DNA from 3 places in the Mesorhizobium silamurunense genome. Region 3 is predicted to be linked to each of the others. Evidence: predicted binding sites of a transcription regulator. Region 3 holds the regulator's gene; each other region holds the start of a gene.

Region 1 (5,971 bases), on a different contig from region 3:
CGAACCCGTTCTCCGCCGTCAGCGGGCCTTGGCCGAACACGATCGGCATCCATTCGACCGAGCCGTCCTCGGCGAACTTCGCCACATGCAGCGTGCCGTCGTCGAGCAGGTCCATGTTGGCCGCGAGGTCATTGGGATTAAACTTCCCAGCGGTGACGAATTTGTAGACATAGTCGAAGCGTTCGTCGTCGCCGAGATAGAAGACGACACGGCCGTCCTCGGCGACGATCGATTCGGCGCCCTCATGCTTGAAGCGGCCCATGGCGGTGCGCTTCCTCGGCACCGAATTCGGATCGTTGACGTCGACCTCGACGATCCAGCCGAAGCGGTTGGGCTCGTTCGGCTCCTTGGCAAGGTTGAAGCGGTCGTAATGGGCACCCCATTCATAGGCGCCTTCCGGAATGCCGAGGCGCTTGTAGTTGCCGGCTTCCTTGTGGCCTTCCGGCAATTCGCCCGAGAAATAGCCATGGATGTTCTCCTCGGCCATCACATAGGTGCCCCAGGGGGTGACGCCGCCGGCGCAATTGTTGACGGTGCCGATGACCTTGGTGCCGGACGGATCGGCATTGGTCTTGACGCGATCATGGCCGGCGACCGGACCGGAAAGCGCCATTTCGGTGGTGGACATGATGCGGCGGTTGAGCTTGCCGTCGCGCACCACCTGCCATTTGCCGCCTTCCTTGCGGATCTCGACGATGGTGCCGCCATGCGCCGCCATCTCGACATCGACCTGCTCCCTGCTGAGCGGCGCCACCTCGGCGGCCTTCTTGCCGTCCTTGTCGACGGTCTTGACGATGCCCGGGAACATCAGATGCGGGTTGGTGTATTCGTGGTTGACGACCAGCAGACCATGCTCGGCCGAGCCGTCGATCGGGATATAGCCGACATAGTCGTTGTTGTAGCCGAACTGCCTGGCCTGAGCCTCGGCCGACTGCCTGGTCGGATCGAACCCCGGCGAATCGGCAAACAGCGGGTCGCCCCAGCGCAAGAGCACGTCGGCGTCGTAGCCCGGCGCGACATGGTGCTTGTCGTCGATGCCAGCCTCGAGCTCGTCGAATTTGAAGGCGGAGCCTTCGGTGGCGCGCGCGTCGTCTGCCGCGACGAGCGCAAGCGGGCTGACGGTGGCGGCAATGGCCGAGACGGCCAGCGAACCCTTCAGGAAACCGCGGCGAGAGAAGCGCGCGGCGATGATCTCGCCCATGGTGCGGTTGTCGGTGGGATTGACGGGCGGGCCGTCATTTTCCTCGAGCAGGCTGGTGCGGAAGCGGGTCTCGGGGGATTGGGTCATAAGCTGTCCTCTGGCTCTTGAGGTGGCTGGAACGTGTGACCTGTCGATCCCTATAGGCGGCCGATCACATTTTCGTGACATCGGCATGATTAAACAAGGTCGATTTGCCGACTGACGATTGTTCGCCTCCGGCCGCGCATGCACCGGTGCCAATTACGGGCACAACAACCCGGCGAGCGGATCCAAGAGCGGCCTCGACGCAAAGGCGCCAACCATGGCTGCGAGGCGTATTTTGCGACATCCGGCTTCGATCCCGTCGCAGCGTGCCTCGCCCGACGCGATCAGCTTGACGGCTTCGCGCGCTTCGGAAACAAGAACGGCGACGGGCGCGGCGACGGCCGCTTCAGGAGGGATGAAAACGTGAGTTTCTGGGGATTGGCGCAGCTTGGCGTTTCGACGGTGATCTTCCTGCTGGCGGCGATGGCGGCCAAACAATGGGGACTGGCGCCGAGCCTGGCCAAGATCCTTTTGACGCTCGCGCTCTATTCCGCCGGCAATCTGATCATGCTCCGGCTGATCCGCGAATTCGGCATGTCGGTGTCGTTCAGCCTGTCGGCGGTGATCCAACTGGTGTCGGTGAATGTCGTTGCACTGGTCTTCTTCGGCGAGCGATTGAATGCATTGCAGGCGACCGGCGTCGTGCTGGCGATCGCCGCCGTCGCGCTGATCACGCTCGGGCCCTATATGCAGCGGCTGTAGCTGGACCGAAGGGCATCGAACAAAGTGGGCATCGAACAAAGTGGGCATCGAACAAAGTGGGCATCGAATGAAATCGACCGCCAAGGCGCTGCTCAACAGAATAGAATTCCCGGTGCTTCTGGCCGGGCTGGCGATCGCCTGCGGGCTATGGGGCCTGCTGGAACTCATGGAGGTGGCGCGCGCCACGACCCCGCACGCCTTCGACACGGAAATCCTGCTCGCCTTCCGCCATGCCGGACAGCCGGACAGCCCGATCGGTCCACCCTGGCTTCAAGGCGCGATGCGCGACATCACCAGCTTGGGCAGCTCCACCGTGGTGGTGCTGATCACGACTGCGGCGATCGTCTATTTTCTGCTGATGCGCCGACCGGCGACGGCACTGTTCGTGTTCGTTTCGGTGGCGGGCGGGCAGGTGGTGTCCAGCCTGCTCAAGCACGAGGTCGACCGGCCCCGCCCCGATCTTGTCTCGCATCTCGTCAACGAGACGTCACTGTCCTTTCCGAGCGGCCACGCGATGCTGTCGGCGGTGACCTATCTCACGCTGGGCTCACTCGCCGCGCGCTTCCTGCCGAACCGCAGGACGAAGATCTTCGTGCTCGGCCTCGCCGTGCTCACCACGGTGCTGGTCGGAACCAGCCGCGTCTATCTCGGCGTGCATTGGCCGTCGGACGTGCTTGCTGGCTGGTGCGCCGGCTTCGCCTGGGCCACGTTATGCTGGCTCGCGGCGCGCCTGCTGCAGCGGCGCAAGGTGGTGGCTGACAGCGATTGATCCCGCGCCTATTTCTAAACTCTCGATGATGCTTGAGACATTGTAATATTTATATTATACATCGATACTGCACGTCCAGACATGGATTCCGGCCGATGATGACTGCCGCACAGATGCGCGCTGGGAGGGCATTGGCCGGCATCGACCAGAGAACGCTCGCCGAGCGCGCCGGGGTTTCGCTTCCGACCATACAACGCATGGAAGCGAGCGAAGGCGTCGTCCGGGGCGTTGTCGACTCGCTGATGAAGGTCATCCAGGCACTCGACGAGATCGGGGTGGAGCTGATCGGCGAGAACCAGGCCAGCGAGCGCGGCGGCAGGGGCGTGCGGCTGAAGTCCCCCGCGGCGCAGACCCAGCAGCGCTGAGCCGCAACCGACATCAAACCGTCGCAGCGTCCTCAAACTGCCGCTTCGATCGGCTCGGCAAGCTTCGGGTTTGCGCGCGCGGCGATCAGGCAGCCACAGACGATCAGGCATGCCCCTGTCAGCGTTGTCCAGGCCACCTCCTCGCCGAAGAAGAACCAACCAAGCGCGATTGCCCAGATAAAGGCCGAGTATTCCGTCGGGATGAGATATTGCGCCTCGGCGCGGGCGTAGGACCAACTCATCAGGAATTGACCGGCGAGCGAAAGCACCGCCACCCCGACCAGGGGAAGCCAGAGGTCGTTCGGCAGCGCAACGGCAAGCCACGGCGCGGCGAGACCAAGGATGATTGCGACGCAGAGGTTCTGGAACAGCATGATCTCGATTGGCTTGGCCAACAGTGCCTGTTGCCGGGAGAGGATCAGATTATAGGCATAGAACACCGTCGATACGAGCACCGCAGCCGTGCCAAGCAGGGCATCTTGCGAATGGCTTGCCGCCCCAAACTGGCCGGCCAATATGATCGCGACGCCCGCGATGCCGGCCAGCGACGCCCACACGACCTGCCGCCTTATACGTTCGCCCAACAACAGCGCGGCGAGGAACAGCGCAAACAGAGGCGCGACAAAGCTGAGCCCGATCGCCTCGGCGAGCGGCAACCTGGCGAGACCCCAGAAGAACGACACCAGGACGATGCCGACAACCGCAGCGCGCAGCGCATGCAGCCCCAGCACCGGAAGGGCCGGTTTCGAGCGCGGCCCGGTCGACCAAGCCGTGCCCGCGATCAAGGTCGCGACCATGCTGCGCCACAGCACCGTGTTGTACACGCCTACGGCGATGACCAGGGACTTCATCGCCGCGTCCATCCCGGACAGCAGAAAGATCGCCAGCGCGCATATGAACACCGGGATCGTCGGGGAAACGGCGCAGGTCAGGCTGGATGTCTTCGCGGCTTCGCTCATGCGGCGGACTGCTACCCGGCAGCGAGCGGCGGAACCAGATGGCAGCCCCGTCGATATAGCGGTCCAATCCCGATTGACGTCGTTCCCCCGACGGCTCTCAGTCGATCTTCAGCGCCGCGACCGCGCCTTCGTTCATCAGCGGGACATAGATGATCGAGCTGCCATCGGTGCCGATGTCGGCGCTGCCCGGCTTGAAGGAAGCGACAACCTCGGGCTTGCCGCCGGCACGGTAGCGGTAGAGCGTGCCAGTCATGTAGGCGGTGGCGTAGATATCGTCGCCAATAGCGACGACGCCGTCGAGGTCGGCGAATTCTTGAGCGCCGGGCAGCGGCGTGACCTTCTTACTGGCCAAATCGACCGCGAGCAGGCTGCCGGGCTCCGCCGTGCTGAAATCGGGCTTGATGCCCTTGCCCCAGGACGCGACGATCAGCCGGTCGCCATCGGCGAAGACGCCGTTGGGCGAGGCGAGCAGCGCATCCTTGACGAACAGCTCCGGCTTGTCGCCGTCGATGCGGTAGATCGTGTCGGCCAGCATGTCGCTGACATAGACCTTGCCCGAGGCATCGGAAGTCATGTCATTGAGAAAGACGGCGCCGGGCACGTCGATGGTCGAGACCAGCTTGCCGCTGGCGAGATCGACGACGCGGATCTTGGTGATGTCGGCGGCGTAGAGCCTGCCGCTGGCGATCGCCATGCCCTTGGGCGCATCCATGCCGTCTACCCAGTGGCGGGTGATGACCTTGCCGTCCAGTGACAGCAGCGACAGATAACCGTTGCCGTCGGCATCGCCGGGATTGCCGACGATGTTGGAGACGACGATGCGCTTGTTGGCGGCGTCGACAAGCGCCGATTCCGGCTGCTCGAAACCGGATGCGCGCCAGATCTCGCCGGCCTGGGCGGCGGGAGTCGTCGCGATGCTGATGATGGCGAGAAAGGTCGAGGCGATGAGGGTTTTCATGGTGCTCTCCTGTGATGACGGCGGAGAGCTAGGTTTTTCGATACTTTTCCGGAAGGCGCTTCGGGACTAGTATCGAAGATCGATACGAATTCACGCAAACGAGGTGCATTCCATGAACGGTCCGATCTTCGAGGCGCTGAAACGGACGCTGAAGGCCAAGGGCCTGACCTACCGGGCGCTGGCCGAGCGCATGGGCGTTTCCGAGCCGACGGTGAAGCGTATCTTCCATGAGCGCAACTGCAAGCTCGACCGGCTGATGGAGATCTGCGCCGCGGCGGAAGTGGAACTGGAGAATGTGCTGGGCTCGATGAGCCGGGGGCCGGGACCGGCCAACCACGTCGCGCCGGAGATCGAGCGCAAGCTCGCCGCACGGCCGGCGCTGCTCTTCGTCTTCATCATGCTCTCCGAAAAATTCACGCCCGAGGGCATCATGCGCTCGCAGGGCCTCAGCGAAGCCTCGATGTTCCTCTACCTGCGCGATCTGGAAGAGCTTGGCCTGGTGGCGCTCGGGCGCGGCCTGTCGGCAAGGCTCCTTGTCGAGACGCCGATCCAGTGGGATTTCGAGGGCCCGCTGAAGCCGCATTTCGAGACGACCAACAAGAACTTCATCGGCTGGGCGATCGGCCATATGGACGGCCAAGCGACATTCGTCAGCTTCTCGCGGCGCATGCGGCCGGAAACGGCGGAGATGGTGCGGCGGGAGGCGGAGGACCTTGCCGAGCGGGCAAGGCTGCTTGCCCACCATGACCAGCACACCACGCCGGAAGATCAGCTCATCGGCTACAAATGGACCTTTGCCTTCGGCGCGACGCCGTTTCCGGCGATCATGCCGATTGGGCCGCACCCGCGAGATGCCGGCGCGCGCGCCGAGACCTCGAAGCGACCGCTGCCGGCGTGACCTGCCGACCGGGCCCTCGTCTCAGGCAGAGCTAC
Region 2 (5,971 bases), on a different contig from region 3:
GCCAGGCAGCTTGCCGGGTTAGATGAGAAGGCGCTCTCCGCGACGGATATGGCAAGGCTCGACCAACTCGCGAAAAAGGCGGGAGCGGCCCGGGCGCTCGCCGGCAGCATCGTGTGGAGCGACAAGGAACTCGGTTGGATCGCCGACTGGCGGCTGGCCGATCGCGGCAAGACATATCAGTGGCAAGTGCGCGGCGTCAGCTTCGACGAGGCTTTTCGCGTGGCTGTGAGGGGCGCAGCGCAGATTTTGTCGGGCAATGGGCAGCCGTAACGCGAAGGTTCCTCGCCCCCACGAGAGTGAGGGAGAGGTGGCTCGGCGAAGCCGAGACGGAGAGGGGGAGCGCCCTACGAAGGCCCCTCTCCGGCCGCTTCGCGGCCACCTCTCCCCCGCCTGTGGCGCGGGAGAGGAACTTGCGGTTCAGTTCCTGGCACAATCGTGTCGCATTGGTCAGCGGCGGACGTGCGTGGTAAAAAGCCCGGTCGAAAGAGAGTTTTGGCGATGAACAAATTCACACCCGCAAAGCCGGCCGGCGCGCGCAGCATCGACGAAATCACCGGCAGCCGGCGGCTGCGCCGCATGCGCAAGGCCGACTGGTCGCGCCGGCTGGTGCAGGAAAACCGGCTCTCGGTGAACGACCTGATCTGGCCGATCTTCGTCGTCGACGGCAGACAAGTGCGCGAGCCGATTGCCGCCATGCCTGACGTCTATCGCCTGTCCGTCGACCTCGCGGTCAAGGAAGCGGAGCGCGCCGCCAGGCTCGGCATCCCGGCGATCGCCACTTTCCCCAATATCGAGCTTTCGCTGCGCGACCAGACCGGTTCACACATCCTCGATCCGGAAAACATCATCAACCGCGCCACGCGCGCCATCAAGGACGCGGTGCCGGAGATCGGCATCATCACCGACGCCGCGCTCGATCCGTTCACCAGCCACGGCCATGACGGCATTTTGCGCGACGGCATCATCGTCAATGACGAGACCGTCGAGCAGGTCACAGCCGCAGCCGTCATCCAGGCGGCGGCGGGCGCGGACATCATTGCGCCGTCCGACATGATGGACGGCCGCATCGGCGCGATCCGCGACGCGCTCGATGCCAACGGTTTCCAGGACGTGGCGATCATGTCCTATGCGACGAAATTCGCCTCCGCCTTCTACGGCCCCTATCGCGAGGCCGTTGGCACCGCAGGCCTGCTCAAGGGCGACAAGAAGACCTACTATATCGACCACGCCAATTCCGACGAGGCCGTGCGCGAGGCCGAGCAGGATCTGGCCGAAGGCGCCGACATGCTGATGGTGAAGCCGGGGCTCCCCTATCTCGACATCATCCGCCGGCTGAAGGACGAATTCCAGATGCCGACCTTCGCCTACCAGGTTTCGGGCGAATATTCGATGATCAAGGCCGCCAGCGCCAATGGCTGGATCGACGGCGAAAAGGCGATGCTGGAATCGCTTCTCGCGCTCAAGCGCGCCGGTTGCGACGGCATCCTCACCTATTTCGCGCCGACCGTGGCGGAGTTGCTGAGGGGCTAGGCTCCCTCCTCTGCCGCTTTTAATTCTCGCTGCGTCGCCCGGACGTCCGCTCGGGTGAGTTGATTTTGCTCGCCGGAGATACTGCTTGCATTCCGCAATCAGTTAAGCTACTCCATAACTGCTTGCAAATTACAACTGGCTTAGGAGGCAACGATGTCCAAGCTGCGTGTCAATGCTTTCACCCTGTCGCTCGACGGCTACGGCGCCGGTCCCGATCAAACTCTCGAAAACCCGCTCGGCGTCGGCGGTGAGAACCTGCATAAATGGATGATCGGCACCCGCACCTTTCGCGAGATGGTGGTCGGCAAGGACGGCGGCACCACCGACATCGATGACAGCTTCACCGTGCGCAGCTTCGAGAATGTCGGCGCCTGGATCCTCGGCCGCAACATGTTCGGGCCGATCCGCGGCGATTGGCCCGACGAGAACTGGAAGGGCTGGTGGGGCGACAACCCGCCCTATCACGTGCCGGTCTTCGTGCTCACCCACCACAGGCGGACGCCGATCGTCATGGAGGGCGGCACGACGTTTTACTTCGTCACCGACGGCATCCATTCAGCGCTCGAACAGGCAAGGGCCGCGGCCGGCGGCAAGGACGTGCGCGTCGGCGGCGGCGTTTCGACCATCCGGCAATATCTCCAGAAGAAGCTGATCGACGAGATGCATCTCGCGATCTCGCCGATCCTGCTCGGCTCCGGCGAGCATCTTTTCGCCGGCCTCGACATGCTGAAGCTCTGCTACCGTTGCACCAGCCAGGTCGCGACGGCGGATGCCACGCATGTGATGATCGAAAGGGCATAAGGGGCTCCCCTTCTCCCCTTGTGGAAGAAGGTGTCACCGAAGGCGACGGATGAGGGGTGTTCCAGATTGGCGATAACCCTCATCCGTCTCGGCGCTGCGCGCCGATCCACCTTCTCCCGCAAGGGGAGAGGAGAAGTGCTCTCAGTACTTCTCCGGCACGTAAAGCTCACGCGGCAGCACCTGGCGCTCGTATTCGGGATTGAAGACGCGTTCCGGCAGCGTGATCTCCTCGTGCGGCACCTCCTCATAGGGCATCTGCTGCAACAGGTGGTCGATGCAGTTCAGCCGCGCCCGCTTCTTGTCGTTGCCCTCGACGATGAACCAGGGCGCTTCCTTGATGTTGGTGCGGGCAAAGGTCTCTTCCTTGGCCTTGGTGTACTGCTCCCAGCGCACCCGCGACTGCAGGTCCATGGGCGACAGCTTCCACTGCTTCATTGGGTCGTGGATGCGCATTAAAAAGCGCATCTGCTGCTCCTCGTCGGTGATGGAGAACCAGTACTTCACCAGCGTGATGCCCGAACGCACCAGCATGCGCTCGAATTCCGGCACGTCGCGGAAGAATTCTTCCACCTGCTCGGGATTGGCAAAGCCCATCACACGCTCGACGCCGGAGCGGTTGTACCAGGAGCGGTCGAACAGCACGATCTCGCCGCCGGCTGGCAGGTGCGGGACATAACGCTGGAAATACCATTGCGACTTCTCGCGCTCCGTCGGCGCCGGCAGCGCCACCACTCGGCAGATGCGCGGATTGAGCCGCTGCGTGATGCGCTTGATGACGCCGCCCTTGCCAGCGGAGTCGCGGCCTTCGAAGACCACGACCAGCTTCTTCTTGTGGTAGGCGACCCAGGACTGCAGCTTGATCAGTTCGGACTGCAACCGCAACAGTTCGCGGAAGTAGGTCAGGCGCTCGATGGAAGGCGGATGCGCGTTCTTGTAGATCCTGGCGATCTCGAGCGACAGCGCAGGCTCGGAAATCTCCAGCTCATAATCCTCGTCGAGCGTGTCCTCGAGCTCGGCCTCCAGCCAATCCTTGGCTCCGGAATTCGTTTTGAGTTCGTTCATTGCGCAGCTCCTGCCTGTCGGCCACCATCGCCTCGGATGCCTTCCAGCCATTGGCCGGAAACGCAACTCCGTAAGCCGACTGAGATACAGGCCCGCAATGACGGTTTTATTGCAAGCGCACACCGGCAACCGGGGATAGCCGATATGTGATCGGTCCGTATCGATGGCGAGGCGACAAGCCGCTCGAATTGTCCTACAAATGCCCCCGCTTCTTTCCGGCGCACGCCACGGCGCGCCTCTTCAAAACAAAATCGCGAGGACCAGACATGGAATACCGCACCCTTGGCCGTTCCGGCCTGAAGGTTTCGACATTGACCCTTGGCACGATGACCTTCGGCGGCGCGGGCCCGTTCGCCGCTGTCGGCAATTCCGATCTTTCGGAGGCCAGGCGCATCATCGACACCTGCATCGACGCCGGCATCAACCTCATCGACACCGCCAACGTCTATTCGAACGGCATTTCCGAGGAGATCGTCGGCGAAGCACTCGGCGGCAAGCGCAAGAACGATGTGCTGATCGCCTCCAAGGTGCGCATGCGGATCGGCAACGGCCCCAACGACGAAGGCCTGTCGCGCCATCATCTGATCCGCGAATGCGAGAGGAGCCTGAAGCGGCTGAAGACCGATGTCATCGACATCTATTTCCTACACGAATGGGATGGCGTCACGCCGCTGGAGGAGACGATCGCCGCGCTCGAGACTTTGGTCGGCCAGGGCAAGGTCCGCTATGTCGGCTGCTCCAACTATTCGGGCTGGCAGGTGATGAAGGCGCTCTCTATCAGCGACAGCCACCAGCAGCCGCGCTTCGTCACGCAGCAGATCCACTACACGCTGGAAGCGCGCGAGGCGGAGTACGAGCTGCTGCCGATCGCGGTCGATCAGGGCCTTGGCGTGCTGGTGTGGAGCCCGCTGGCCGGCGGCCTGCTTTCCGGCAAATACCGCAGCGACAGCCCGACCGCGCGCCAGCTCGGCGGCTGGTCCGAACCACCAATCCGCGACGAGGACAGGCTGTGGCGGATCGTCGACGTGCTGGTCGAGATCGGCAAGGCGCGGGGCGTTTCGGCGGCGCAAGTGGCGCTTGCGTGGCTGCTCGGCCGCCCGGCCGTTTCCTCGCTGGTGATCGGCGCCCGCAACGAAACCCAGCTCAAAGACAATCTTGCCGCGGCAAGCCTGACGTTGTCCCTGGACGAACGCCTGCGCCTCGACGCCGTCAGCAGGCCGCCGGTGCTTTACCCATACTGGCACCAGCAGTTCACCGCCAAGGACCGCTTCGGCCCGGCCGATCTGGTGCTCGACCGCAGCGACATCTGAAAGCTTTGCGAAAGTGTCCCGCGCCCGAAAAGGCGCGGGATCAGCCCGATATAAACCGCCAGACTTCCGGGTCGGGTTCGATCTGGCCGCTCAGCACGAAATATTTGTAGAGGACGAGCAGCGAGACCGCCCGCTCGTCCTTTTCGTTGCTGAACCGGCGGCAATAAGCGTTGGCTGCCGTTACGATGCGTTGAGCTTCCGCCGGATGCTTTTCGAAATAGGCGATCTTGTCGGCGACGTCCGAAAAATCCGGCGCCAGCGGCGCGTAGTGCACATTGGCCTCGAGTTCAGCTTCGGCGAACCAGGTCTCGTAAGTCGGAGGCGGCATCAGGCAGAGCGAATTCGAGCTCATGATCCATTTCAGGTTCGTCGCCACGTCGTTGCCTTCGAGCGAGACTATGTAGCGGAACTGCCGCTGCTGCGGGATCGTGAGATACGGCTTGCGGTAGTTCTCCGGCGCGCTCGGCTTGGGCGAGCCCACATCGCAAAGCGGCAGGTCGCGCACGGCATCGACGAACCGCTTGCGGATCGGATTGTTGAAATCGCCGCGCCAGACCGCCATTGGGCGCTTGTCGGCGAAGGACAGATTGTCCCTTGGCATGTTGAAATGGCGGAACTTGTCGAGCTTCATGATCACGGCGTTGCCGTTGCCGTCGCGGATCGGCCGATCCTTGACGATTGCCGGCATCGCCGGCACGTCGACGACATCGCCGAACTCGAGATCGATGAGCAGGTCGCGATCGAAGTAGCGGGCGAACTCCTTCAGGTCGTAATAGTACATGCTCCCGAATTTGGGTATTCGACCGGCCGGGATGGCAGCCGGGCTCGGCACGAAGCTATGGTCGAGCTTGTTGTAGTAATTGACCCGGTCGCGGACCGTTTTGCTGGAGAGCTTCGCCTGCTGCAAGCGGCCGGCCAGGCGCTGGCGAAAGAGAGCCTGCGGCACCACATCGCGCGTGATGTTGCGTACGAAATAAAATACCCGCGCTGCGGTGCGTAAGGGCGAGGCCATGCGTCCGTCGTTTCAGTAGTGCGGTGTTGTTCCCCGCACCTCCTACAGCATTGCGCCGCACATCTTGCAAGCCCCGGCCGCGATGCCCAGGCAAGCCAGCCGCGCCTTATAGCTGTTGTGTTTGGCGGCCAATGCTCCTAGCAAGGACGCACAAAATGAAAGGAAGCGATATGGCCCGAGCACCGAATTACGGTCAGGAACGCAAGGAGCGCGATCGGCAAAAGGCTGCCAAGAAGGCCGAGAAGCTGGCGGCAAA
Region 3 (5,971 bases):
CTGGCCGATGACCTCCGCTACCTGGATCCTCCTCTACAAGAAGCCCGACGATGCGGCGGCCACGACCGAAGCACTGAAGTTTTTCGCCTGGTCCTACGCCAAGGGCGACGAAATGGCTGCCGGGCTCGACTACGTTCCGATGCCGGACGCGGTCGTGAAGAGCGTCGAGGAAATGTGGGGCAAGGACATCGTCGACAAGGACGGCAAGCCGCTGTTCTCGGGGATGTAATTTGCGGAATTGAGGAGGGCGCTTCCGGCGCCCTCCTGTCTCTCTTTCGAAATGCGAGGGGCTAGATGACTGCCGTCTCCGAAGCCGTGACACCGTCCGCCATGCGGACCAGAGAAGCGACAGTGCGGCGCTTTGCGCTCACCGACACGATCTTCCGGACGGCCACGCGCCTTTCCGCCATCCTCGTGCTGGTTCTTCTCGGCGGCGTCGCCATCTCGCTGATAACCGGTTCATGGCAGGCGCTGTCGAAGTTCGGCTTCTCCTTCCTGACCACCGAATCCTGGAACCCGGTCACCGAGAATTTCGGCGCTCTCGCGCCCATCTACGGCACCGTCGTCACCTCGGCCATTGCCATCCTGATCGCGGTTCCGATCGGCATCGGCATTGCCATTTTCCTCACCGAGCTCTGCCCGCGCCCGCTCAGGCGCCCGATCGGCATTGCGGTCGAGCTGCTCGCCGGCATTCCCTCGATCATCTACGGCATCTGGGGTCTGTTCGTCTTCGCGCCGTTCCTGCAGACGACGGTGCAGCCCTTCATCATCAACGTCTTCCACAACGTCCCGGGCCTCTCCAGCCTGTTCGCTGGTCCGCCTTACGGCATCGGCCTGCTGACGTCATCGCTCATTCTTGCCATCATGGTTCTGCCTTTCATCACCTCGATCACCAAGGACGTGTTCGATACGGTGCCCGCGGTGCTCAAGGAATCGGCCTATGGCATCGGCTGCACGACCTGGGAAGTGACCCGGCGCGTGACCATTCCCTACACTCGCGTCGGCATCATGGGCGGCGTCATGCTCGGTCTTGGCCGCGCGCTCGGCGAAACGATGGCCGTCACCTTCGTCATCGGCAACGCACACCGCATCAGCGCCTCGCTGTTTGCGCCGGGAACGACGATCTCGGCGACCATCGCCAACGAGTTCACCGAGGCCGATGGCGAGCTCTACACATCCTCGCTGGTGTCGCTCGGCCTGATCCTCTTCATCATCACCTTCATCATCCTCGCCATCGCGCGCTACATGTTGTTGCGCATCGATAGCCGCACGGGAGCCTGACCGATGTCGGTAGCCATGTCGCTTCATCAGAGACGCAAGCGCAAGAATGGCGTGATGATGGCGCTGTGCGTCATCGCCGCGGGCATCGGCCTTGCCTGGCTGGCGCTGATCCTTGGCGCGCTGGTCTATAAGGGCCTGTCCGGCGTCTCGCTTTCGGTGTTCACGGAAATGACGCCGCCGCCCGGCGACGCCGGCGGCCTGCTCAACGCCATCTACGGCAGCATCGTGATGACCATCATCGGCATCATCGTCGGCACGCCGATCGGCGTGCTCGCCGGAACCTATATGGCCGAGTACGGTCGCTTCTCGCGTCTCACCACGGTGGTGCGTTTCATCAACGACATCCTGTTGTCGGCGCCGTCGATCATCGTCGGCCTGTTCGTCTATGAGCTGCTGGTGCGCCCGATGGGCCATTTCTCGGCGATCGCCGGCGCGGTGGCGCTGTCCATCCTGGTGATCCCTGTCGTGGTGCGCACCACCGAGGACATGCTCAACCTTGTGCCCAACGCGCTGCGCGAAGCCGGCACCGCCATCGGCGCGCCGCGCTGGGTGGTGATCCGCTCCGTCGCTTATCGCGCCGCGCTTTCCGGCATCGTCACCGGCATATTGCTGGCGATCGCCCGCATTTCGGGCGAGACGGCGCCACTGCTCTTCACCGCGCTCAACAATCAGTTCTGGTCGAGCAATCTCAACGCGCCGATGGCCAGCCTGCCGGTGACCATCTTCCAGTTTGCGCTCAGCCCCTATGAGGAATGGCAGCAGCTGGCCTGGACGGGCGCACTCATAATCACCCTGACGGTTCTCGGGCTGAGCATTTTCGCCCGCAGCCTTACCGGACGCAGAGAGGACAGATGAAACCGATGTTGTCCACCGACCTTAACGTAGCCGAGACGGCCGTCGAGAAGGCTAAGATCGAGGTCAAGAACCTCAACTTCTACTATGGCCAGTCGAAGGCGCTGAAGGACATCAACCTGTCGCTGCCGGAGCGCAGCGTCACCGCCTTCATCGGACCGTCGGGCTGCGGGAAGTCGACGCTGCTGCGCGTGCTGAACCGCATCTACGAACTTTACCCGAAGCAGAGCGCCGAGGGTCAGGTGCTGCTCGACGGCAAGAACATCCTCGACCGCTCGCAGGATCTCAATCTGCTCAGGACCAAGATCGGCATGGTGTTCCAGAAGCCGACTCCGTTCCCGATGTCTATCTACGAGAACATCGCCTTCGGCGTCAGGCTGTATGAGAAGATCAGCAAGGCCGAGATGGACAACCGCGTCGAGCAGGCGCTGAAGCGTGCGGCGCTTTGGAACGAGGTCAAGGACAAGCTCAATGCCAGTGGCCTCAGCCTCTCCGGCGGCCAGCAGCAGCGGCTCTGCATCGCCCGCACGGTAGCGGTGAAGCCGGAGGTCATCCTGCTCGACGAGCCGGCCTCGGCGCTCGATCCGCTGTCGACCGCCAAGATCGAGGAGCTGATAGACGAGCTGCAGGCCGACTACACGATCGTGATCGTCACCCACAACATGCAGCAGGCGGCGCGCGTGTCGCGGCAGACGGCGTTCATGTATCTCGGCGAGCTGGTCGAGTTCGACCGGACCGAGAAGATATTCACCTCGCCTCGCGAGAAGCGCACGCAGGACTACATCACCGGCCGCTTCGGCTGAGTTCATACGAGGACACAATCATGGCCCATACGGTCGCTTCCTTCGACGAGGATCTGAGGCAGATCAGCCAGCTCATCCGTGACATGGGCGATCTTGCCGGCTCGATGGTCGGCGCGTCGACCAAGGCTCTGCTGAACTCCGACAACGCGATGGCGCAGCGCGTGGTCTCCGACGATGCCATCATGGACGCGCGGCAGCGCGAGCTCGACGATCGCGCCATCACGCTGATCGCGAAACGCCAGCCGATGGCCGACGACCTGCGCAGCGTGGTCGGCGCGATCCGCATGGCCGGCGATCTCGAGCGCATCGGCGATCTTGCCAAGAATATCGCCAAGCGCGTCGGCTCCGTCGGCGTCAGCGCCGCGCCGCGCGACCTATCGCACTCCATCGACTCGATGGCGCAACTGGTGCTGATCCAGGTCCAGGGCGTGATCGAGGAATACACGGCGGGCGACGCCGCGGCGCTCGCCAAGCTCAGGAACGACGACGAGCGCATCGACGTCAAATACACCTCCGTCTTCCGCGAGCTGCTGACCTACATGATGGAGGATCCGCGCAACATCACGGCCTGCACGCATCTTCTGTTCTGCGCCAAGAATCTGGAGCGCATCGGCGACCATGTGACCAATATCGCCGAGAACGCCTACTATGTGCTGACCGGCACGCAATTGCCCGCGAACCGTCCGAAACAGGACGAAACGGCGATGTCGGCGCCGGCGGCCTGACAGCGAAGGTACCTGCTATATGATCGCGCCACGCATCATGGTGGTGGAGGACGAGGAGCCGCTGGGGGTGCTGCTCCGCTACAACCTCGAATCCGAGGGCTATCAGGTCGAGGTGGTTACCCGCGGTGACGAAGCCGAGATCCGCCTGCAGGAGAACGTGCCCGACCTTCTGGTGCTCGACTGGATGGTGCCGGCGGTTTCCGGCATCGAGCTTTGCCGGCGGCTCAGGATGCGGCCCGAGACAGAACGGCTGCCTATCATCATGCTGACCGCGCGCGGCGAGGAAAGCGACAGGGTGCGCGGCCTCTCGACGGGCGCCGACGATTACCTGGTCAAGCCGTTCTCGACGCCGGAATTCATGGCCAGGGTCAAGGCGCTGTTGCGCCGCGCCAAGCCGGAAGTGCTGTCCAGCGTGCTCAAGGTCGGCGACATCGTGCTCGACCGTGAATCGCACCGCGTCTACCGCAAGAAGAGCGAGATCAGGCTCGGCCCGACCGAGTTCCGGCTGCTCGAATTCATGATGCGCCATCCCGGCCGGGTGTTCTCGCGCAGCCAGTTGCTCGACAATGTCTGGGGCGAGACGATCTATATCGACGAGCGTACGGTCGACGTGCATGTCGGACGCCTGCGCAAGGCGGTCAACAACGGCCGCATGCCGGACGTGATCCGGACCATCCGCGGGGCGGGCTACGCGATCAGGGAAGATTAACGATGCGCTGATATGCAGGTGCGGCCGGCCTGCGACCAGCCCGTTTACCGACCGGATTTGATGATCTTCGCCTCGCGCACAAGCGAGTTCAGTTCAAGCCCATCGGGAAGATGAGTTCGAGCGCTTGATTTTCGGGAATGCCGGTATCTTTAACAAGCAGCTGAACGATAGCGTCGACCGGCTTGCTCCTCTCCGGCTCTATTGGCGAATAACAATAACGACCGTCGCGCGTTATCGTTCCGTAAGCATATTTTGATATTGAAAAACGCCGATCTGGATTTATAAAAATCGACGTTTCCCATTGCTTCCCTGAGGAGAGCTGCGATGGATAACGTCCGGAGAAACGAAGCCAAATCCCCCAAAATCGAAGTGATTGAAACCTGCGGCGAATGGTTCGTTCGGGTGATCGAGGATGGTGGAGAAGCCACCACCTCATTCGAGCTTGAGACCTTCGCTATGGTCTATGCCGCACCTCATTCGAGCTTGAGACCTTCGCTATGGTCTATGCCGAAGGCCAGCGATTACGACTTGGTCTAGAAAAGGTCTAGCCCGCACCGGGAGTAGCCGGCTACTCCCCGTGTATGGTCCGGCCTGCGATCCTGTGTCACCAGAAAGAAAGCAGGCCGGACCATCTGGTCAACCCGGACGGACGGGGCCGGTTCCATGCCAGCGGATGAACTCGACTTCCTTTCCTGGAAAATGCTGGCGTTGAGCCGCGACCATTTAAGTCGGGCTTCGGACTGGTACGGATTGAATCGCCTTTTCGAGCGGCGCTGTTGGTGGCAGAATATAGGCAGGGTTATCGAGGGCGGCTGTCATGCCTCTCTCAGGCCACGGCGGAGTGTTCGGTCCCGCTGATCTGGATACGCTCCAGCGGGTATTTGACAGGCTGTGCACCGAGCGCCGGCTAGCCCTAAAGGACAAAGATCAGAGAGAAGAACTCGCTCGGGATGTGATCGGCCTCTTTCAAGACGGCATCACAGATGAAGCCGATTTGTGGCGGGCGCTTTCAAAGCGTCGACGGGCATAGGGTTCACCCTGTCGCGCTGTGTCTCGTCTGTATACCCGGCGCTAAAATCTCCTGGTCGACGAAGGTCAGCGCGCGTATGGCGCAACCTTCGCGGATCAGCGGCAATTCGTTCGGCTCGGTGTCGAAGGAGATCGACTGCGAGTGCTGGCCGCCGGCGGTCTGGGCGATCGCCTCGCGCAGCGCCGGCTCTATCAGGTCGAAGGCCGCGGCGCTGACACCGACCATGGCGACCGGCGCCGGGTCGATGAGCGCGAACAGGCTGCCGAGGCCGAAGCCCAGCGCCTCGCCCGCCCGGCGATAGGCCGCGCGCTCCGGGCCGTCTTTCTCGCGCGCCTTGGCGGCGAGCGCGCGCATGTCGGCGTCGCCGACATCGACCGGCTCGGCGTCCTCGCTCATCCCCATGGCGCTGCGCCAGATGGCGTAGTTGCCAGCATAGGCCTCGACGCAGCCGCGGCGTCCGCAGCGGCAGAGCGCGCCGCCCGGACGGTGGATCATGTGGCCGAACTCGCCGCCTGAGGAATGCGTGCCGGTGAACAGGTCGCCCTTGAGCACCAGCCCCATGCCGATGCCA

What was found. Region 3 encodes PhoB, which activates phosphate uptake and scavenging genes when phosphate is short. Its sites were predicted from a motif close to TGTCATNNANCTGTCAT; they were not measured.
Region 1: AU465_RS27670 (PhoX family protein) is a predicted target of PhoB. The motif match lies at 1,352-1,368, and genes of this name have one in related genera.
Region 2: ppk2 (polyphosphate kinase 2) is a predicted target of PhoB. The motif match lies at 3,491-3,507, and genes of this name have one in related genera.

What each region holds. Positions count from the first base shown of each region.
Region 1 is NZ_LPVS01000092.1:67,774-73,744, reverse strand. It holds gene AU465_RS27670 (PhoX family protein) at 1-1,288, opposite strand, end outside; gene AU465_RS27665 (hypothetical protein) at 1,649-1,987, shown strand; gene AU465_RS27660 (phosphatase PAP2 family protein) at 2,055-2,756, shown strand; gene AU465_RS27655 (helix-turn-helix domain-containing protein) at 2,852-3,121, shown strand; gene AU465_RS27650 (DMT family transporter) at 3,154-4,080, opposite strand; gene AU465_RS27645 (SMP-30/gluconolactonase/LRE family protein) at 4,178-5,038, opposite strand; gene AU465_RS27640 (helix-turn-helix domain-containing protein) at 5,151-5,936, shown strand; gene AU465_RS27635 (C40 family peptidase) at 5,968-5,971, opposite strand, start outside.
Region 2 is NZ_LPVS01000106.1:21,281-27,251, forward strand. It holds gene AU465_RS32250 (DUF2066 domain-containing protein) at 1-270, shown strand, start outside; gene hemB (porphobilinogen synthase) at 499-1,530, shown strand; gene AU465_RS32260 (dihydrofolate reductase family protein) at 1,684-2,331, shown strand; gene ppk2 (polyphosphate kinase 2) at 2,473-3,393, opposite strand; gene AU465_RS32270 (aldo/keto reductase) at 3,660-4,703, shown strand; gene AU465_RS32275 (glycosyl transferase family 90) at 4,744-5,715, opposite strand; gene AU465_RS32280 (hypothetical protein) at 5,886-5,971, shown strand, end outside.
Region 3 is NZ_LPVS01000070.1:200,424-206,394, reverse strand. It holds gene pstS (phosphate ABC transporter substrate-binding protein PstS) at 1-229, shown strand, start outside; gene pstC (phosphate ABC transporter permease subunit PstC) at 295-1,281, shown strand; gene pstA (phosphate ABC transporter permease PstA) at 1,285-2,136, shown strand; gene pstB (phosphate ABC transporter ATP-binding protein PstB) at 2,133-2,936, shown strand; gene phoU (phosphate signaling complex protein PhoU) at 2,954-3,661, shown strand; gene phoB (phosphate regulon transcriptional regulator PhoB) at 3,681-4,370, shown strand; gene AU465_RS20255 (hypothetical protein) at 4,695-4,907, shown strand; gene AU465_RS20250 (ROK family transcriptional regulator) at 5,404-5,971, opposite strand, start outside.